Regions from separate parts of the Peribacillus sp. NPDC097895 genome, predicted to be linked through region 1. Evidence: predicted binding sites of a transcription regulator. Region 1 holds the regulator's gene; each other region holds the start of a gene.

Evidence for each region. The regulator Rex, encoded in region 1, represses fermentation and respiration genes when NADH is low (regulators of the CRP and FNR family bind a similar motif). The targets are predictions, from matches to a motif close to TTGTGAAATATTTCACAA.
Region 2: a site for Rex is predicted at 4,781-4,798, ahead of qoxA (cytochrome aa3 quinol oxidase subunit II). Genes of this name have one in related genera too.
Region 3: a site for Rex is predicted at 4,779-4,796, ahead of qoxA (cytochrome aa3 quinol oxidase subunit II). Genes of this name have one in related genera too.

Annotation. Positions count from the first base shown of each region.
Region 1 is NZ_JBNNSH010000009.1:97,594-105,219, forward strand. It holds gene groL (chaperonin GroEL) at 1-534, opposite strand, end outside; gene groES (co-chaperone GroES) at 594-878, opposite strand; gene ACQKMH_RS25995 (CPBP family intramembrane glutamic endopeptidase) at 1,204-1,929, shown strand; gene ACQKMH_RS26000 (YdiK family protein) at 1,926-2,138, shown strand; gene ACQKMH_RS26005 (redox-sensing transcriptional repressor Rex) at 2,172-2,834, opposite strand; gene moaC (cyclic pyranopterin monophosphate synthase MoaC) at 2,872-3,378, opposite strand; gene ACQKMH_RS26015 (ABC-F family ATP-binding cassette domain-containing protein) at 3,511-5,430, shown strand; gene tsaD (tRNA (adenosine(37)-N6)-threonylcarbamoyltransferase complex transferase subunit TsaD) at 5,700-6,713, opposite strand; gene rimI (ribosomal protein S18-alanine N-acetyltransferase) at 6,710-7,162, opposite strand; gene tsaB (tRNA (adenosine(37)-N6)-threonylcarbamoyltransferase complex dimerization subunit type 1 TsaB) at 7,185-7,626, opposite strand, start outside.
Region 2 is NZ_JBNNSH010000001.1:1,542,381-1,550,006, forward strand. It holds gene ACQKMH_RS07445 (peptidase) at 1-47, shown strand, start outside; gene ablB (putative beta-lysine N-acetyltransferase) at 130-978, shown strand; gene ACQKMH_RS07455 (sigma-54 interaction domain-containing protein) at 1,063-2,448, shown strand; gene ablA (lysine 2,3-aminomutase) at 2,571-3,974, shown strand; gene ACQKMH_RS07465 (YokU family protein) at 3,976-4,254, shown strand; partial or broken gene ACQKMH_RS07470 (amino acid permease) at 4,597-4,749, opposite strand; gene qoxA (cytochrome aa3 quinol oxidase subunit II) at 4,872-5,813, shown strand; gene qoxB (cytochrome aa3 quinol oxidase subunit I) at 5,864-7,626, shown strand, end outside.
Region 3 is NZ_JBNNSH010000006.1:99,271-106,896, forward strand. It holds gene ACQKMH_RS23005 (helix-turn-helix domain-containing protein) at 1-105, shown strand, start outside; gene ACQKMH_RS23010 (hydrolase) at 218-574, opposite strand; gene ACQKMH_RS23015 (hypothetical protein) at 743-1,435, shown strand; gene ACQKMH_RS23020 (S1C family serine protease) at 1,634-2,869, shown strand; gene ACQKMH_RS23025 (hypothetical protein) at 3,426-3,740, shown strand; gene qoxA (cytochrome aa3 quinol oxidase subunit II) at 4,915-5,832, shown strand; gene qoxB (cytochrome aa3 quinol oxidase subunit I) at 5,908-7,626, shown strand, end outside.

The DNA of each region.
Region 1 (7,626 bases):
AGACTCTTCGATTGTAATGACGCCGTCGTTACCAACGCGCTCCATTGCTTCTGCAATCAGTTGTCCCACTTCTTCATCAGCTGAAGAGATGGCAGCAACTTGTGCAATCGATTCTTTGTTTTCGACTGGTTGGGAAATGGCTTTCAATTCTGCAATGGCAGTATTGACCGCTTTCTCGATTCCTTTACGGATTCCCATTGGGTTAGCACCAGCTGTTACGTTTTTAAGACCTTCACGGATCATCGCTTGTGCTAGAACCGTTGCAGTAGTTGTACCGTCACCAGCTACATCGTTTGTTTTGCTTGCTACTTCAGCAACCAATTTCGCACCCATGTTTTCGAATGCATCTTCCAATTCGATTTCTTTAGCGATTGTTACACCGTCATTTGTGATAAGCGGTGAACCAAATTTTTTCTCAAGAACCACGTTACGACCTTTTGGTCCAAGCGTTACTTTAACTGCATCTGCAAGTGCGTCCACACCACGAAGCATCGAGCGGCGGGCTTCTTCACTAAATTTAATTTCTTTAGCCATTTATAAGTACCTCCCTAAAATTTTAAGAAATTTTTCGTTCAGTTAAGTATGATGTATAATTAGCCGATTACAGCTAGAATGTCGCTTTCACGTAAAATTAAGTATTCAGTATCTTCGTATTTAACTTCAGTACCTGCATATTTTGAGAAGATAATTAGATCGCCTTGGGCAACCTCTAAAGCAACACGTTCGCCATTTTCAAGAACACGGCCAGTGCCAACTGCCACTACCTTACCTTCTTGTGGCTTTTCTTTTGCAGTATCAGGAAGAACAATACCGCTTGCAGTTTTTTCTTCAGATTGAACTAGTTCAATAATAACGCGATCACCTAATGGTTTTAACAAGTGAAACAACCTCCTCATATTCTCTTGATATTTGTTTCATGATTATTAGCACTCTTCATCATCGAGTGCTAACACATTTATAATATTAAATAAACCGAGCCTTTTTTGCAAGTATCTTATCGAAAATTTTTTATTAATTTCTGATAAATTACGGGTATACTACTTTAGCATAATGATTAGTAACTGAAATGTTTTCTAAGGGGTACCTTTAAGTGGTGTTCTGTCCTAATATTTGATACCATTTTGGAGTATGCGTTTATAGATTGTCCCCATGTCAGGAACGTTATATATCAAATGGGTGACTTAATAAAAGGAGTTTTCATTTTTGAAAAAAGAATATTGGTTCGTCATCATCACCTACATTGCCATGCAATTATCCAGTATTGTTGGGGTACCCATTTTCATGCTGATCGGATCTTCAACCGGAATGCCTGCTGATGAACTTGAAGTGAAGTCAGCCGCATACTGGATTGTATTCAGCTTTCTAGTTGCTCTATCATTGATTCTTTTATTAATGAGAAAAGATATGAGGGAAAAGATAGACAGAAAAGATCAAGCCTCGATTCCCATGTCCATATTTTGGGCAATAGCAGGTATTTTCTTGGCTCTTTTCTCTCAAACCATTGCTGGGAGCATTGAACAAATGCTTGGGGTGGAGTCTGAATCGGAGAATACACAGCAGCTCATTTCACTCATTTACAAAGTCCCCTTGGTCATTTTCGTCACTTCAGTAATAGGACCAATATTGGAAGAAATCATTTTTCGAAAAATCATTTTCGGATCACTTCATAAACGCTTTAACTTCTTTATTTCAGCTTTACTCAGCTCAGTTATATTCGGCTTGGCGCATGGTGAATTTGAACATCTTCTTTTATATACGGCAATGGGTTTTACCTTTGCTTTCCTTTATAAGCACACGGGACGCATTCTCGTGTCCATATGCGCACATGTTGCGATGAATACGCTTGTTATCGTCTTTCAAGTGGTCTATCGTGAAGATATTGAGAAGATGTTAGATACTGCACAGGCCTTCATCGGAGGTTTATTATGAAACGTCAGTCACCTTTATTCATGGGAATCATCTATGCTGGCTTAGGAGCTCTTTTTACAGCGATCGCGATTCAATCCGTCAGTTCATCAGGATGGGGAATCTTTGCCTATATACTTATCCTTATTGCTACCCTTGATTTTGGATCGGGATTACGGATGATCATGCTGCACTTTAAGATTAAAGCCGCACAAAAAAATAAGAAAAAATAAGAAAAACGCTGCGAAGTTGCAGCGTTTTTCTTTTTATTCCTCCAATGCAGCTTCTTCCACTACAGGATAATGCTTCAAAAAGTAGATGAGAGACTGAAGCTCCACCGCCAGGTCAATGTGGTGAACCCTAATCGATGGGGGTACCGTCAGCCGTGCGGGAGTGAAATTCAATATTCCTTTTATATCGGCTTTGACTAAACGATCGGTTATCGTCTGGGCCACTTGTGCAGGTACTGTCAAAATAGCTGCAGTAATATTGTTTTCCTGCAATAGTGTATCAATTTGATCCATATGATAAATTGGCACATCTGCTATTATCTTGCCGACCTTATCTTCAGAAACCTCAAATGCCATTTCAATCTTTGTATTATTATTTTTCATGAAATTGTAATTTAAAAAAGCAGTCCCTAAATTTCCTACACCGATTAAAGCGACTTTTGTCAGTTCATCTTGATCTAGTGTTTTTCTAAAGAAGGATAATAAATAATTGACATTATAGCCGTAGCCTTTTTTCCCAAGCGCGCCAAAGTAGGAAAAATCACGGCGAATTGTAGCAGAATCCACTTTTACAGCTTCGCTTAGCTCTGCAGAGGAAACTCTTTGTTTGCCTGAGGAATGTAAGTTCTTTAAAAATCGATAATACAATGGCAACCTTTTGGCCGTTGCCTGCGGTATCTTTGGGTCATGGTTCATCATTCTTCCCCGCCTTCACACATGCTTTTCAACTTAATTTCTACTCTCTATCTTTTTGATTTACTTGTCTTTTATAATCGCTACTGGACACTCCACCTGTTTTCTCCACTAAGAATGTAGGCCCGATTACCATTCCTTTATCAATGGCCTTACACATGTCATAAATAGTCAAAGCAGTTACGGATGCAGCTGTTAACGCTTCCATTTCCACACCTGTACTTCCTTTTGTCTTAGCTTCCGTTTCAATCCTAAGCCTATATCCTTGATCTTCTTTTTCCCAATCAAAGGCTATATTGACCCCTTGCAGAGGAATGGGATGGCACATCGGAATTATATTGGATGTATTTTTGCTGGCCATGATTCCTGCAACCTGTGCAACAGCCAATACATCGCCTTTTTTCATTTTTTGGTTGGTGACCAATTCATATATTTCTTCATTCAATAAAATGCTCGATTGAGCTATTGCGGTCCGGGATGTTTCGGGCTTCGCACTCACATCAACCATTTTGGCCCTGCCTTGTTCATTAAAATGCGTCAAGTCTCCCATTTAAGTAACCCCTCCTAAATCATACACTATTATTCCACTTTATGTAACAGCTTGTTTTTAGCTCGGAACCAAGCTGTTGCCGATAATAACTATAATACGTTACACTAACAATAATCAATTGAGGTGAAATCTATGATTTTATTACAAATCAATCAACTATCGAAATATTATGGAGCTGAACTTATTTTATCAAATATGAAGCTCGAAGTTCAAAATAAAGATCGAATTGCACTTGTTGGCCGAAATGGCGCTGGTAAATCGACTCTGCTGAAAATCATAGCCGGGCAGCTTTCCCATGATGGTGGTGAAATCATCAAGCCAAAAGGCGTCACCATCGGCTATATGGCTCAGGATACGGGATTGGAATCCGAGCTGACCATTTGGGATGAGATGCTGACGGTATTCAAGGATCTTATGGAGCAAGAAAAGGAACTGCGGCGAATTGAGGCTGATATGGCCAGACCTGACATCTTTGAGAATGAAGGACTTTATCAAAAAGTATTAAATGAATATGACACTTTGATGATCACCTTCAAAGAGAAGGGCGGTTATCAATATGAAGCGGATATCCGTTCGGTATTGCATGGACTCCAGTTTGCCGACTTTGACTATTCTACCCTAATTTCCACTTTAAGCGGTGGGCAAAAAACAAGACTTGCTTTAGGGAAGCTGCTTTTAAGGAAACCGGATATTTTGATTCTGGATGAGCCAACGAACCATTTGGATATCGAAACCCTCTCTTGGCTTGAACAGTATTTACAGAGTTACCAAGGAGCTGTTCTTATTGTTTCCCATGACCGCTATTTTTTAGATAAAGTTGTAAATCAGGTATATGAAATTTCCCGGAATAACATGAAGAAATACTATGGTAATTATAGTTCTTACCTAGAGGGAAAAGCGGAAGATTATGAGCGGGACATGAAGCTGTTCGAGAAACAACAAGGGGAAATCGAAAAGCTTCGTGACTTTGTCCAACGTAATATCACAAGAGCCTCCACTACGAAAAGGGCACAAAGCAGACGCAAACAGCTCGAAAAGATGGATGTATTGGACAAGCCGCAAGGTGATGAAAAATCCGCTAATTTTTCATTCCAGATTGAAAGGCAAAGCGGAAACGAAGTACTTCATCTTCAGGACTTGGCAATAGGCTATGAAGGAGAAACGGTATCAAAAAATATAAATTCCCGCATGACAAAGGGCGAAAGCATTGCTCTTGTTGGCCCGAATGGTGTCGGGAAATCAACGTTATTGAAAACAATCATCTCTAAGCTTCCGGCACGTTCCGGAAGTTTCCGTTTTGGAACGAATGTTGAAGTCAGCTACTATGATCAGGAACAAGCAAATCTGATTTCCAATAAACGCGTACTCAATGAATTATGGGATGACTATCCCCTTAAACCTGAAAAGGATATACGTACGGTACTCGGTAATTTCCTTTTTAGCGGGGACGATGTTTTGAAGACCGTCTCCACACTAAGCGGCGGCGAAAAGGCCCGGCTTGCCCTGGCCAAAATGATGATGGAAAAAGGGAATTTTTTAATTCTGGATGAGCCAACGAACCATTTAGATCTCGACAGTAAATTGGTGCTGGAAAATGCATTGATTGATTATCCGGGAACTATTCTTTTCGTCTCACATGACCGTTATTTCATAAATCGGATAGCAACTAAAGTGATCGAGCTCTCCAAAGACGGTAACGAAGAATTCCTCGGCGATTATGATTACTATGTAGAGAAAAAACAGGAGCAAGCGGAAATCAAAGCACTTGAACAAGAGAATAAAGCAAAAACAATAGATGTAGCCGCAGAAAAAACAAATTACAAAATCGATAAAGAAGCAAAAAAAGCTGAACGTCAGCGAAAACGGCGCATTGAGGAAATCGAGGCAGCGATGGAGTTGCTTGAAATCGAAATAAACGAATACAATGAACTACTTTGTGATCCAAATGTCTTCCAAGACCATGAAAAAGTAATGGAAGTCCAAACAAATCTTGATAAAGCACAGGAAACACTAGACCAGCTTCTCGAAGAATGGGCCGAATTGGAAGAATGACAATGGACCGAGTTAAATGACTCGGTCTTTTCTTTTCTGTTTCTTCAAAGTTATCCACATACTTGTTAACAAAACACTTACCGTGCACAAGCCGATAATTTGAGTTATTCACATTATCCACAGAAACATATCCACTTATCCACAAAAACACGTGTTTATACACATGCAGTTTGTTTATCAAAAATAATTATCCACAGAATATTCTATTTTTTTATACACAGGATAAAAAAGACAGGATGCCGATTTTAGGCATCCTGTCTTCACTTGCATTAAAATGCTTCTATATCCAATCCTGGGTTTCCGTTCAAATCTAATCCAGAGCGCTTTCCTTTTTCGAACATGACACTGCCAGCAGCACCGATCATGGCTGCATTGTCCGTACAAAGGTAGAGGGGCGGAATGGATATGTCCATAGGCATAACCTTAAAAGCTTCCGTTAACGCTTCCCTCAGGCCTTTATTTGCCGCAACTCCTCCGGCAAGCAAAACCTGTTCCACATTATATTCCTTGGCAGCCTTCACCGTTTTCGTTACAAGTACTTCTATAACACTTGCTTGGAAACTAGCCGCTAAATCTTTAGGTTCAATTATTTCCCCACGCTGTTCTGCATTATGCAAAGTGTTGATTACAGCTGATTTCAATCCGCTGAAAGAAAAGTCATAGCTATCATCCAACCAAGCCCGAGGCAGTTTCAATGAAGGTGAGCCCTCTTGTGCAAGCCTATCGATATGAGGTCCTCCAGGATAAGGGAGCCCCAAAGTTCGAGCCACCTTATCATATGCCTCTCCTGCTGCATCATCCCGCGTCTCCCCTATCACCTTGAAAGAACCTGGTTCTTCTAAAAGCACCAATTCGGTATGTCCTCCAGAAACGACTAAAGAGAGGGCGGGATATTGGATTTCTTGAATAAGTCTATTTGCGTATATATGGCCCGCTATATGATGCGTACCGACAATTGGAATTCCATGTGCAAAAGCTACAGCCTTTGCCGCATTCACTCCTATTAATAGTGCCCCTACAAGACCAGGGCCTTCTGTAACGGCAATAGCATCTAAATCTTCATATGTCACACCTGCCTGAAGCAGCGCTTCTTCAAGAACAATCGTAATTTGCTCTACATGGTGGCGGGAAGCTATTTCAGGGACGACACCGCCAAAACGTTTATGGCTTTCAATTTGTGAAGCCACGACATTGCTCAATATCTCTGTTCCATTTTTTATGACAGCTGCTGCCGTTTCGTCACAGCTCGTTTCGATTCCTAATATAAGTTGATCTGTTTTCATGAAAAATTCACCCACATAACATAAGCATCTTCTTGATTATCTGTATAATAATTTTTACGGATTCCACCCTTTTGAAAACCTAGTTTTTCATAGAGTGAAATGGCTACTGCATTACTGACACGAACTTCAAGCGTCATCCTTACCACACCCATGGAAATGGAGATTTCAATCATCTTCCGAAGCAATGCTTCCCCAAGCTTTTGCCCTCGATATTCAGGTAAAATCGCTATGTTGGTAATGTGCGATTCATCTATGACGATCCACGCGCCGCAATAACCGGCAATTTTCCCTTCATCCTCAATCACCATATATACGGCATATTGATTGTGATTCAATTCATTAAAAAAAGCTTCCCGGCTCCAAGGTAAAGTGAAGGACTGTTTTTCCACGTGTAGCACTTGGTCGATATCTTCCGTTTTCATTTTTCGGAACGTCAATGTTTTACTCATAATAATCGGTCGCTTTCCTTTTTTATTTCCCCTGCTGTTCGAGCCACTTAGCTTCCGCTTCAGCCATGCGAATATAGTTTGGTACAAACTGGTGAATATCCTCTTCAGTCTTGTTAAGACCAATAAAGGCCAGTTCGCTTGGTCTTGAGTTAAAGGACTGTACAGGAGCAAATATGGCTAAATCGCCTAACGCTTCCGTAATTGCATCCCGATGAATGTCCACATCTTGACCAATAAATAAAACAGGACGATTTAATTCCTTCAATCGAATCGCCCACTCAGAGGATAGAATATTACAATCTTCCATGATTGTTTTTAACAGATCATCTTCCATTTCATATAATCCAGTATAAATCTGCCCTCTTCTTGCATCGAACAAGGGAGATATCAATCCATTAAAATAACGACCATTTGCTGCTAAAACTTCTAAACTAGAAACACCTGATAAAGGAATCTGAAGTGTC
Region 2 (7,626 bases), on a different contig from region 1:
TCATCGCATTGACCATTATTGAATGGTGTGGGGTGGAACAGAAATAAGCATGTTCCCATGGGTCTGATTCTAAAAAGGGGGTCAGGCCTTTTGCTACAATAATCGATAGATGTGAAAGGAGCGAAACAAATGGAAACGGGAATTATTGAAAGAAGAATTCAAAAGCCACGGTCCACCATACATATTACGATCGACCATTTTAATAAGCGGGTCAGGGTTGAAGATTATCTCGGTCATTTTCAAGAATGCATAGAGGAATCTTTGAAGGTGGCCAAGGGCATATCGGCAGAGAAAATCATCTTCAAGGCACGCAAAGAAAATGTTCTGGATTTACTTGCTCAGGGCTTCTTATATGAAGGAAGCATTGATAAGTTCTTCTTGGGAAGCGATTGTTTCTTTCTTGTTAAGTATATTAGGAATGATAGGCGAAACAGTGAGGAATGGGAAAAGGAAGATCGACTCCTCACCGATGTTCTGAATCTGCCGATAAAATCAGAACTGGATGTTTTGCATTCAGCTTATCAAGGGCGAAAGGCAGAAGTTTCAGATGCACTTCAGCTTGCACAATTGTATGGAAAGGTATTCAAAGTGTATCCCACTCCGATGAATGATCCGGTATATGTACAAAAATGCATGGAAAATGGAACGGTTTTTTATATTTTTGTCCATGAGGGTAAGATCGTCAGTGCGGCTTCAGCAGAAATTGATGCCTTTTACCATAATGCGGAAATCACTGATTGTGCAACATTGCCGGAACATCGGCAGTACGGTTTGATGAAGCACTTGATTGCAGCGCTTGAAGATTATCTAATTTCGCATGAAATTTATTGTATCTATTCAATTGCACGATCACTCTCATTCGGCATGAACGCTGCACTTCACCAGCATGGTTATTCATATCGCGGACGTTTGGCCAATAATTGTTACATCTTCGAAAAACTTGAAGACATGAATCTTTGGGTGAAAAATTATACATGATTGCTCATTTTTAGGCGGTTCATGACAAGTTTTCGGCATTTCCCTCATATACATCTAGCAAGAACCTACTTGAGGAGGGATATCTTGCCAAGTGAATTTTTTAATACAAGTGAAGTATTGGAAGCGATATTAGAAACCATTGATGAAGGCATTCATGTGATTGATCCAAAAGGACAGACCATCTTTTATAACGGAGTGGCTGCCAATCATGATGGAATGAAAAGAAGTGAGGTACTTGGGAAACCGTTGCTTGAAGCCTTTCCTTCTTTGAATCACAAATCATCGACCTTACTCCGTGTCATTAAATCCGAAAAACCAATCTACAACTATAGCCAATCGTATGTAAATGCACATGGGCGAATCATCGAGACGCTAAATACGACGCTGCCCATATATGTTGATGGGTTTATGATAGGTGCAATAGAAATTGCTAAGGATTATTCAAGTCTAAAGCAACTATCTGAACGGTTAGCTGACCTGGAAAGCTCGCTCAAGACAATCAAAAGTCCTGAGAAGAAAGAGGTGGATGGGAAAAGCGGACTGTATTCGTTCACTGATATCTTAACTAGTGATTCTCTATTCAGAAGCTTGATATCACACGGAAAAAAGGCTGCCCGTTCTTCATCATCGGTGTTGGTATATGGTGAAAGCGGTGTAGGAAAAGAGCTTTTTGTTCAAAGCATCCATCAGGATTCCAGCCGCAGAAAAGAACCATTCATCGCGCAAAATTGTGCAGCCTTGCCGGAAAATTTGTTGGAATCGCTATTATTCGGTACGGCTAAAGGCAGTTACACCGGGGCTGTCGAACGTCAGGGATTATTTGAATTAGCTAACGGGGGAACGTTGTTTCTGGATGAATTGCAATCGATGCCGATTGACTTGCAGGCAAAGCTTTTGCGTGTGCTTGAAGAAGGATTCATCAGGAGGATAGGCGGCGCTAAGAGTGTGCAGGTGGACGTCAGGATCATGGCAGCGATGAATATAGATCCTAAAAAGGCCGTCTCGGAAAACAAGCTAAGACCTGATTTATTTTACCGATTAAATGTATTGAGCTATGAGCTGCCTCCGCTAAGGGAGCGTGCTGATGATATTGAGCTCCTTACAGACCATTTCATATCAATATTTAACAGGGAATTAGGATTGTCCATTAAAGGAATGGATGAGAAGACAAAGGTTTTTTTTCAGAAATATCATTGGCCAGGAAATGTAAGGGAGCTTAAGCATACGATTGAATTCATGATGAACCATACGGAGATGGAGGTTTTGAACCTTGAAGATTTGCCCCAGTTCTTAAAAAAACGTTCCCCTTCATCAGAAAAAATACTTCCGCTTCGTGAGGCCATGATGGAAATCGAAACAAAATTGATTACAGAAGCCCTTCTTCAAACAAATGGAAATGTATTTCAGGCATCGAAGCTATTGCAGATTCCACGGCAGACACTGCAATATAAAATAAAAAAACATATTTGAATGGAGAAACATCCGGATTGCAGTCTGCAGTCCGGAATTTTTTTTATGGCAAGTGAATTTTCGGGTCATTTTGGCACCCTTCTTGCATTTAATACTACTATCATAACTCAGGAGGTATTACCATGTTATTTGACTTATATAAGCCAGAGCGCAATTGGAAAGATATAGAGCTATGGAAAGATGTAACCGAAGAACAATGGAACAACTGGCTGTGGCAGCTTACGAATACTATCCGAACTGTTGATGATTTGAAAAAAGTGATTAACCTGACTCCGGATGAAGAGGAAGGCGTAAGGATTTCCACTAAAACCATCCCATTGAATATCACCCCATATTACGCTTCGTTGATGAATAAAGATGACCCGCGATGTCCTATCAGAATGCAATCGGTCCCCATCTCGGAAGAAATGCATAAAACCAAATATGACATGGAAGATCCCCTTCATGAAGATGAGGATTCCCCTGTCCCGGGCCTTACCCATCGATACCCTGATCGAGTCCTTTTTTTGGTGACGAATCAGTGCTCCATGTACTGCCGTTATTGTACGAGAAGACGCTTTTCAGGACAAATCGGGATGGGCGTGCCCAAAAAACAATTAGATGCTGCAATCGGCTATATACGTGATACACCAGCAGTTCGGGATGTCCTTATATCCGGTGGGGACGGATTATTGATTAACGACACGATCCTTGAATATATCATCAAAAACTTAAGGGAAATACCTCACGTTGAAATAATCAGGATTGGTACGCGGGCCCCAGTTGTCTTTCCTCAAAGAATCACGGAAAATTTATGTACCATTTTAAAAAAGTATCATCCGATTTGGTTGAATACTCACTTCAATACCTCGATAGAAATTACCGAAGAGTCGAAGAAAGCGTGTGAGATGCTTGCCGATGCAGGTGTACCGGTTGGCAATCAGGCTGTTATATTAGCAGGGATAAATGACAGTGTCGCAATCATGAAAAAGCTGATGCATGACCTTGTCAAGATTCGAGTCCGGCCTTACTATATTTATCAGTGCGATCTCTCGGAAGGCATCGGTCATTTCAGGGCTCCCATATCAAAAGGGATTGAAATCATAGAGGGACTCCGCGGACATACATCAGGTTATGCCGTTCCTACATTTGTCGTCGATGCTCCAGGAGGGGGAGGGAAAATTACACTGCAGCCGAATTATATCCTCTCACAATCCCCCACCAAAACGGTGCTCCGAAATTTTGAAGGTGTGATAACAACATATCCTGAACCAGAGCATTATACTCCTGGACTTGCAGATGATTATTTTAAAGGGGTATATCCTGATATGGAAGAAAAACGGTCAGATATAGGTGTTTCCGGCTTAATGAACGACAAGCAATTCAATTTAGTGCCTGAAGGACTGAAGCGAATGAACCGACGGGAAAAATACGTGACCAACCCAGAACATGCTACATTGAAAAATCAACGTGAAAAGAGAGATCTGTTAAAAGAAAAGAAGTTTCAGGCACAGCAAAAAAAGAGCACTCCAAAGGGAGATGAATAGAGTGGAGACGTGTCCATGGTGTGAGAAAGGAAAGCTTACTTCGGTAGAGGGTACAGTGTACTGGGAACTGCCGGACGGAACGAGGGCGGTTGAAATTACTGAAACCCCTTCATCCCATTGTGAAAATTGCGATGCTCTTTTTCAAAATGATGAAATAGTGAAAGAAATTGAAAATCAACTATTTTTAATCGATACGAAACAGCTTGCAAAACAGACAAAGTACTTGGAGTTAATGAACATGAAAAGGTTATTAAAGCGGAATTATTTTGATTTTGGGTAATAACAAAATAATTAGAAGTTGCCTCACCTACTTTTTTTGGTGAGGTTTTTTTCTTTGCGCCCGGCGGTGAGGTCTATGGGGTGCATATCTCGAACAGTGAAAGCATAATTAGCGGTTGCTTTCCGTGGTGACGCGGAATTCTGAAGGAAGCAAGCGATAAATTGAGATATATTATTTTGGAAGCTTCTTTGGAGAGGTTTTTTGAAATTTCTTCAATGGGTATTAGGGTAGATGAAAAAGCACTGTTAAAACAACTAATTTTTATTTTCAAAATATGAAGAGCAGAAATAATAGTGAATGACCAATTGAACAAAATTAAGATCCCTGCGGCTGTCGTAAAGGAAGGACAATTGAAGGGCCTGTTATGATTATTCCAATGGCCGATCCAAGAAAAAATCCAGTACCAATAGTGCAGCCAACCCCTATTAAGGACAATTGCCACCATTTTAAATTTTCATTTTCACTTCCCTTACTTTGAATATTCCCCAAATGCATTTATACATATTCATCCCGCCTATAAATGTCATTGTGAGAAGTTTCTTAATAAACATTTTTTGGGATAACTTCATCGTTTGTGGATAACTTAGAAATAAAATCTTAAAAGAAAGGATACTTATATGAAAACAAAATGGGTTTTATTGGCTATTCTTTCTACCATAGTCAATGTGCTTTCTGGCTGTGAATCATTAGCGGTCTTAGATCCTAAAGGACCTCAAGCCCAAACGCAAGCCAATGTGATTTGGCTATCAATTGCGATCATGGCGGTTATTGTTATTGTTGTTTGTGCTATTTTAGTCTTTGTGTTAATCAAATACCGTGACTCTAAACTACCTAAAGATTATGAACCACCCTACATTGAAGGGAATCATGTTGTTGAAACGATTATTGTTGGGGTGCCAATTTTAATCGTCATTTTCTTCTCCGTTGTTTCTGTAATTTCCAACAATAAAGTGGAAGCCACTCCGGAAGGGTACAAAGGTCAAGATCCATTAGTTATTTACGCTTCTTCATCTGACTGGAAGTGGCATTTTAGTTATCCAGAAAACGATATCGAGACAGTAAACTACTTGTATATTCCAACAAATCGACCACTTGAATTTAAACTTTATTCATTCGGGCCTATCACGAGTTTCTGGATTCCACAACTTGGCGGTCAAAAATATGCCATGTCTAACATGGTGACCACATTACACTTAGCAGCGGACGAATCAGGCGAAATGATGGGACGAAATGCAAACTTTAGTGGGAAAGGATTCGCTGAAAATACGTTCCACGTCGAAGCGATGTCTCAAGATAAGTTTGATGAATGGGTAAAGGAAGTTAAAGAAACTGCGAAACCTATTACTGAAGTAAGATTCAATGAATTATTAAAACCGGGTCATGAGGGACAGTTAACGTTTACTGGAACTCATTTAGACTTCTCACCAGCTCCAGAAGGAGAAAATGCTGGACATCATCATGGATCAAGTGACTCTAACACGAATTCAAAAGGTGAACATATGGAGCATGATCATAAGTCAAGTAATAGTAAAGAAAAATCAGCACACAATCATGAATAATTTCTTAGTCTATCTCAAGAAAAATATTTTCAGAAAGGAAACACAAAAGTATGGGTTTTTTCTCTAGATTTCTTATACCTAATCCTAGTCCCGTCATTTACTCATCAATGGTGGCCATTGGTGTTACTGTTCTCTTGATCATTTTTGGTTTAACCCACTTTAAAAAATGGTTTTATTTATGGAGTGGTTGGCTAACAACAGTCGATCATAAAAGAATAGGTATTATGTATCTAATATCTGCTTTGTTAATGCTATTTCGTGGTGGGGTAGATGCTGTGATGATGCGTGCGCAACTTGCCGTACCGGATAACAAATTATTAGATTCACAGCACTATAATGAAATTTTTTCAACACACGGGGTTGTGATGATTCTCTTTATGGCGATGCCGTACATTATGGCCTTAATGAATTTCGTCGTGCCATTACAAATTGGAGCCCGGGATGTAGCATTCCCACGTCTAAATGCCATAAGTTTCTGGTTATTTTTTATGGGTGCGATGCTATTCAACATCTCTTTTGTAATTGGTGGTTCGCCTGATGCAGGGTGGTCATCTTATTTCCCGCTTGCAGGTAATGAATTTAGCCCTCATGTTGGAACGAATTATTATATGATTGGTATTCAAATAGCCGGAATAGGTACATTAATGACGGGGATTAACTTTTTGACGACTATTCTTAAAATGAGAGCACCCGGTATGACATTAATGAAAATGCCAATGTTTACATGGTCTGCTTTAGTCACAAGCATTATTATCATTTTCGCATTCCCTGTATTAACAGTGGCGCTTATCATGGGAACAATGGATCGACTATTCGCAACCAAGTTTTTCACAATGACTGAAGGCGGTATGGATATGCTTTGGGCTAACCTGTTCTGGGTTTGGGGACATCCTGAAGTATATATCTTAATCTTGCCTGCATTTGGTCTTTTTAGTGAGATTATCCCAACCTTTTCACGACGTAACCTATATGGCTATCGATCAATGGTTGCTTCAATGGTATTTATCTCTATATATTCATTCTTCGTTTGGACGCACCATTTCTTTACAATGGGGCAAGCAGCGTATGTTAATAGTATTTTCTCGATTACAACGATGGTAATTGCTATTCCGACTGGAATCAAGATCTTTAACTGGTTGTTCACGATGTGGAAAGGCAGAATCAGATTTACCGTACCTATGCTTTATTCAATAGGTTTCATACCTCTTTTCACAATCGGTGGAGTTACCGGGGTTATGCTTGCGATGTCAGCGGCGGATTATCAATACCATAATACAATGTTTTTAGTAGCTCACTTCCACAATGTCATTATTCCGGGTGTAGTATTTGCTGTGCTTGGTGCCGGAACTTACTACTGGCCGAAAATGTTTGGTTTCATGTTGAATGAAAGGATTGGGAAATGGGCGTTCTGGTTTCTAACCATTGGTTTTTGCTTAGCATTCTTCCCTATGTATATCACTGGTTTAGATGGTCAAGCACGTCGTATATACACATACTCTGAATCGACTGGATTTGGACCATTGAATATGATTTCGTTTATCGGGGCATTTTTAATGGCAATCAGCTTTGTATTAATCGTATATACGATTTACTATAGCATTCGCCATGCTCCAAGAGATGTTAGTGATGATCCGTGGGATGCACGTTCCCTTGAATGGGCTACTCATAATCCAGTACCAGAATATAACTTTGCTATTATTCCACATGTGAACTCAAGGGAAACGTTTTGGGATGCTAAATATAATGGTCATGAATTATTCAAGGGTGACTATGAAAAAATTCATATGCCCAATAACAGCGGCGGACCGTTTAT
Region 3 (7,626 bases), on a different contig from region 1:
ACAATTTTAGAAAGTATGCCAGCTGTGTTGAATTTTTTACCATTGGCTTTGATGGTCATTGGTGGTATTGGTTCAGAATATTTGAAAGATAAATATGTAGATTGAAGGACTTTACCTACGAATATTTAAACATTTAATGGGATCTTTTTATTATTTCTATTTAGGAGTCTTATCATAAAAAAACAGAACCTTTGAATGTCAGGTTCTGTTCATATTTTTATTTGAATTTTTGCACTTCTTCATTACCCTCGAATTTGTTATCCTTCAATATGCCGATTTCTTCAATATGGTTTCGGGCCGTTTCATCGCCTAATTTATAAATGAGGGCATAAAGCTTTTTCATGGCTGCATCGTATTTATCATTTGCTCGGTCATGATGATAGAGAAGATATGGAACATGTGAACGGGCATATGCCTCCAAGTCATCTGTACGATGTTCCTCTAAGCATTGTTTTAATTCTGCGAGTTCCTCATCTGTTGCGTGTATGGTGAAGCTCGGGTTCTCTTCAAGTTTCTGTCCGAGTACGTCGCCGCTGACCAAATCGACATGATAGGTCTGTTTTTCCTGTATCATTCTGCACATCATCCTTTCATACGTTTATTATGCTGTACCACTATTTGTAAAAAGTTAATCATAAAAGTAAACATTTCCTTAATGAAATTGAGGTATCGGATTTCTAATAATGTGGTTTAATATTAGAATAATATGGAAGAGTGCTTTGGGAAAGTGAGGAGTGATATAGTGAAGAGATCAATCATGGTTATTTTTTTGGTGTTGATTACTTCAGGATGCGTAACAAGAAATTATGATTCCAATATGGATTTAGGGAAAAGTCAGTTGAATGAGGAAAATTATGTAGAAGCCCACGAGGCATTTGAATTAGCTTATAAAGAAGCAAAAACACCGGAATCAAGAGAGTTAATGGATCTTTCAGGTTTGCTGGCGAGTGGAATGAAGAAATACGACGAACAGGATTTTGATTCGGCCAAAAGAGATTTTGAAGAAGCAACCGCATATAAGGCAAAATACCAGGAAGGTAAACGGATGGTATTAAAGGCGGAGGAAATGAATCCGGTATCAGATTCTGCCACGATAGAAACAGCAAAGGGGAATGACCGAGCGGAGCAGGATGAGGAAGCAACTGAGGACGGATCCAAAGTAGAAGATAAGGCGGCAACGGGAACAAAAGGCAAAGGAAGCAAGGATTCGGTCAGTACATTAAGTAAATCTCAGGCCGAAAAGCTTGTGAAGGATTATGTGGACATGGGAAATTTCCCGAATTTGCATATCGAACATGATCATGATTCCGAAAAGGGAGATTATATTTTTCATGTTTTCGAGGTGGATGAACCTAGTCAGAAAAGTGGCCATAAAACCACTTGGGGCTGGTATGGCGTGAATAAGAAGACAAAAGAAGTTTATGAAGTCATGTAAGGATAAATGAATGATCGAGATGAAAAGGGGCCCTGTTAAGGTCTCTTTATTTTGTGAATAGGCGACAAACGGAGCAGGATTCGATGGAAAAACCTATTTTTTTTAAAAAAGTTGACTATTTCTTTATTTCTTAAGAATTTTTTAATATTTCCTGTTTATGATTGAAGCAAGTAAAGGACATTCACAGGAGGGATTAAGATGGAGAATTATAATGGTGATGAGCGAGTCAGGGTGAAGGAAGAACGGAAAAAGGGCAAATCTCTTTGGCTAACTAGCCTTGTTTCCGGAACAATTGCTTCCATGGTTACATCTTCTGTATTTGTATTTGGCGGGGACTTTATTGATCAAGGGAAAAACTCAGTGAATGAGTCAACCCAAACGGCAGGGGTAGAGCAAACGGAAAGTGTGGAAAAGAATAGAAGTGTCAATGCAGAAAAGTTATCGACAAGTTCGGATTCAAATGATAGGGCAGAGATGGTCGAATCAGCATCCAAATCAATTGTAGGGGTCGTGAATTTACAGGAGATGCAAAACCAGAACCCGTACCAGCAGCAAAGCACGGAGAGCGAAACGGTTGAGAGCGGCACTGGTTCAGGGGTCATTTATAAAAAAGCTAATGGGAAAGCCTATATCATTACGAACAATCATGTTATTGAAGGAGCTAAGGAAGTCGAAATTTCATTGTATGATGGCCAAAAAGCAACGGCAGCGGTTGTCGGCGCGGATGCTTTGACGGATTTAGCGGTTTTGACAATTGATGCCTCGAAAGCACCGGAGGGAATTAAATTCGGTAATTCTGATAGCATGCGTCCAGGTGAAGAAGTATTGGCCATTGGTAACCCTCTTGGACTTGATTTTTCACGTTCTGTTACTCAAGGGATCGTCAGTGCGACCGGGCGCTCCATTTCAGTCGATACCTCGGACGGGGAGTGGGAACTTGATGTCCTTCAAACGGATGCAGCGATCAACCCTGGCAATAGCGGCGGTGCTTTGATCAACACCGCTGGGGAAGTGATCGGCATAAACAGCTTGAAGATTTCCGAAAACGGTGTGGAAGGCTTAGGGTTTGCCATACCAAGCAATGATGTGATTCCGATTGTTACGGAGCTGATTGAAAATGGAAAAATCACGCGTCCATATTTAGGAGTCAGCTTGGCCAGTATGGAAGAACTGCCGCAATATTACATTCAAAATGTTCCTGAAGCCGTAAAGTCCGGTGTAATGGTGACGAGTATAGAAGCGGGATCGGCTGCGGCGAATGGAGGGCTTAAGCAACAGGATATCATCGTTGAAATTGATGGAACGAAAATAAATACAGCCGCTGCATTAAGGAAGTACTTATATACAGATAAGAAAATCGGCGATAAAGTAAAGGTTAAAGTATATCGGGGTACTGAAGAGAAAACGGTAACGTTAACCTTGCAAAAACCATAGTAAGAGGTATGGCCCCTGATTTTTCATCAGGGGCCTCAGTTTGTAGACAAAAGGGGTTCGGAATAAAAAATTCCGAACCCCTTTTTCCTTTGAATTTTAGGCGATTTTGGAACTTACCATGTCCATTTTGCCGTCTTCTTTAAATTAAAGGCAGCGAAAGTAAGCATCGCCTGCATCGACAATCTTTAAGTGCCCTTAAAGTAATCCAACATATACCATACTTGTAACAATAAAGATTTAGGCTAAAAGTTTTTATCTAAAAGTTAAAACAAAGTTGATTGGAGCGGGTGTGCGAGACTCCTGCGGGGAAAGCGAGTGCCTGGAGTCGTTCGAATTGTATAAACCCCTATTTAATAGTATACAAAAGGTTAATATCGGAAAAAATAGATAGTGCATTTACACTGTTTTGTAGATTTTTTAATATAGTCTTTAATACCTAAAAGTTAATAGTAGCGTGTTTTATTTGTCAAGTTTTTCATAGTGAATATGTTAAAATATAGAAAAGATTTGACAAATTTGTGAAATGTCATAAAATAGAAAGAAAGGGGATGAAATTATGGAAGCTAATCAGAAGATGTTAGATGCAGTGAAATGGGTATCGGGCACAGGCTGTGTAATCGGAATTATTATTTTTGCTTTAAGTTTCTTTGTAAGCGATTACAATAAAGATTATATATTTACCGCCGTTGGAATCGCCATCACACTAAGCGCAGCTGCAATTTTTCTAGTTGGTATATTTTTTGTCCTGACAGAAGAAATGGTAATGAAAACACATAAAGGTGAAAGAATTGTACCGGAAACGACTAAAATCATAAAAATGAAGTCAAAGGCTAACACTCAAACAAAAAGAAGTACAGAATTCAGTAACTAAAACGAGGAATATAGCATAATGAACTTGCATTCTATCATCAGATTTACTAACATGGATGAACGCCTGTCTAAAGAAATTGAGTCAAAGTGATCCGAATGATTGAATGCGCTTTCATTTTGTGGAGGACTTGGATTAATTATTAGTTGGCAACTTTTTCATTCAATACAATATACTGCACTCGTCATGTACCAAAAAAATATTTCAAGTAACCCTTTGTATTTGAAATACATACGATGTGCTTGGACATTCAAACCAAACTGCCTGAACGCCAGGAAGTTTTCACTTTGCATTTTGAACTATATCCACGAGAAAAGGACACTTTTAAAAAGTCCTTTTTTTGTGGTTTTTTTATGCACTTTTCTTTGAAGATACAAAAGGGATGTCGTTGATTTTGAGTAGTGAGTTTCCAAAAGCGGAGTTTTTTGAACCACCAAATGTATTTTTTTGTAAAATGGTTTTTGTCCTGTCCTACTGATATTGATTGATAAACAACTTGACTAGATGTAACTAGTTTGACTGACCTCTGAATTACTTCCCCCAAGACTACTGCTAAACGGCTGTTTAGGAATACTGACAGGGCAATAAGTATTGCGAGGAGAATAAAGCCAATTACATTTCACACTCGTTATTTCCTTATATATATATAATATTGACCAGTGTTGGACCATAAGGGTATTGAAGCATGGAAACAACATCTTGTATAATGCGGCTACCATTTACCAACTTCCATGGCCGAGTGAAAAAAATCCGCTATAAATCATGTTTTCCAACGATAGATACCTAATTAACAGGATAGGTAATATAATTCATAATCTTTATAAGTCTTAAGGCAATAAACGCGGTGAATAAAATGTGGAAATTTCATTTCATTATATTAGAATAATATTAAACGGAAAGTGACCGAACTGTCAGCAATCCTGTACTAATAAGTGAATTTTCCATAGGTAATTTATTAAACAATTATTATATTTCATTTGCTGAAGATTTTCGAACATTTCTGTTCATTTACCATCTTCTTACTGCTCTTTATTGAACTTTATGTGACAGATGTCACTTTATATTGTCTTTTTTTACACTTGGGATTAATATTGGTATGTCGGGTTTGTGAACATGGTAACACTTTATCCGAATAATTACCAATTGGAATTTTATTATGTAAGAAAGGGGTAGTACTATGAAAATAAAGTGGGCTCTATTAACTATACTTTTTACAATTGCCACTGTGCTAACCGGTTGCGATAACCCATTAATGGTCTTGGACCCTAAAGGGCCAGTAGCTGCAACACAAGCAGATGTTATTATGATTTCGATATGGACAATGGCCTTTGTCGTCCTTGTCGTTATGGTACTGTATATCTTCATGATAATGAAATATCGTGCTTCCAAACAGCGTGATGATTATGAACCACCTCATATTGAAGGAAGTAAGGTTCTTGAAATAATTTGGGTTGCGATCCCAATTTTGATCGTCGCTTTCCTATCCGTTGTTACTGTTAAAACAACAAATGAAGTTGAGGCAACACCTAAAGGGTACGGAGATCAAGAACCTTTAGTCATTTACGCTTCATCTTCCAACTGGAAGTGGCATTTTAGTTATCCGGAAGAAGATATCGAAACGGTCAACTATCTGTTTATACCGACTAACCGACCAATCGAATTTAAACTTTACTCATTCGGTCCAATCTCAAGTTTCTGGATTCCACAACTTGGAGGACAAAAATACGCGATGTCGGACATGGTTAATACGTTGCACTTAGCAGCTGATGTACCAGGTGAGTATATGGGTCGAAATTCAAACTTCAGTGGTTCAGGTTTTGCTCAGCAAACGTTCAACGTTAATGCATTGTCAGCAAAAGATTACGATAAGTGGGTAGATGAAATTAAAGCTACTGCTAAACCGATTACTGAGGAAAAATTCAATGAATTATTAAAACCTGGTCATGTGGGACAATCCACTTACACTGGAACTCACTTAGAGTTTTCACCAGCTCCTGAAGGGGAAAATGCTGGTCATGACCACGGATCTTCTGATACTGAAGAAAATGATTCCAAGGATTCACACGAGGAACATTCAGAACACAGCAATCATTAAGGGTTTAACTCACGTTCTATTAAACTACTAGTTTTACACGATAAGGAATATTTTCCTGAAAGGAGTCACAAAAGTATGGATTACTTTGATCGATTTGCCGTACCTCACCCAAGTCCTGCAATTTATGCGTCCATGGTTGCTATTGGTTTAACCATGATTGCGGTTGTTGCCGGAATTACCTATTTTAAAAAATGGGGTTACTTATGGCGTGAGTGGTTAACAACGGTTGACCATAAACGTATTGGTATCATGTACATCTTGGCAGCACTGCTTATGCTTTTCCGCGGTGGCGTCGATGCTCTTATGATGCGTGCCCAAACGGCTATTCCAGATAACGGTCTTTTGGATGGACAGCATTATAATGAGGTATTTACAACACACGGGGTCGTCATGATCCTGTTCATGGCTATGCCATTTATCATTGGGTTAATGAACATTGTTACACCATTACAAATTGGAGCGCGTGACGTAGCATTCCCACGTCTGAACGCAGTAAGCTTCTGGTTATTCTTCATGGGGGCAATGCTATTTAACATCTCTTTCGTAGTCGGTGGTTCTCCTGATGCAGGTTGGACATCTTACTTCCCGCTTGCAAGTAACGATTTCAGTGAATCAGTCGGTTCGAACTATTACGCGATTTCACTTCAAATCGCTGGTATTGGTACATTAATGACTGGTATCAACTTTATCGTAACTATCTTGAAAATGAGAGCACCTGGCCTGAACTTAATGAAAATGCCAATGTTCACATGGTCTATCTTGATTACAAACTTCATTATCGTTTTCGCTTTCCCTGTATTGACAGTGGCACTTGCGTTGATGACAATGGATCGTCTATTCGGAACTCAATTCTTTACGATGGCCAATGGCGGTAGCGATATGCTTTGGGCAAACTTGTTCTGGGTTTGGGGACATCCTGAAGTTTATATAGTTATTCTTCCAGCTTTCGGTATTTACAGTGAAATCATTTCGACATTTGCACGTCGTAACCTGTACGGGTATAATTCGATGGTTATCTCCATGGTAGCTATTTCTACACTATCTTTCATTGTATGGGCTCACCATTTCTATACAATGGGTCACGGTGCAATGGTTAACGGTATCTTCTCCATCACAACGATGGCAATTGCCGTACCGACCGGTGTTAAGATCTTCAACTGGTTGTTCACACTTTGGAAAGGTAAAATCGTGTTTACCGTTCCAATGCTATACTCTTTAGCTTTCATTCCGATTTTCACGCTCGGTGGGGTAACAGGGGTTATGCTTGCCATGGCAAGTGCTGACTACCAATACCATAATACAATGTTCTTAGTAGCTCACTTCCATTACGTATTGATTCCAGGTACTGTATTTGCCGTACTTGCCGGTTTTACGTACTGGTGGCCAAAAATGTTCGGTTTCATGTTGAGCGAAAAAATTGGAAAATGGTCGTTCTGGTTCATTATAGTCGGCTTTAATGTAACATTCTTCCCGATGTTCATCACTGGTTTAGATGGGCAGGCACGTCGTATGTATACGTACTCTGAATCAACAGGATATGGTCCATTGAATATGCTCTCTTTCGTTGGAGCGATTGGTTTAGCAATAGGTTTTGCACTTATTGTGTACAATATCTATTGGAGTACTCGTTATGCATCAAGAAATATCTCAAACGATCCATGGGATGCACGTTCTCTAGAGTGGGCTACACATACACCAATCCCTGAATATAACTTTGCAATTGTGCCAACAGTTGATTCTACAGAAGCATTCTGGGATTCAAAGAAAAAAGGCTTTAAATTATTTGGCGGTAAA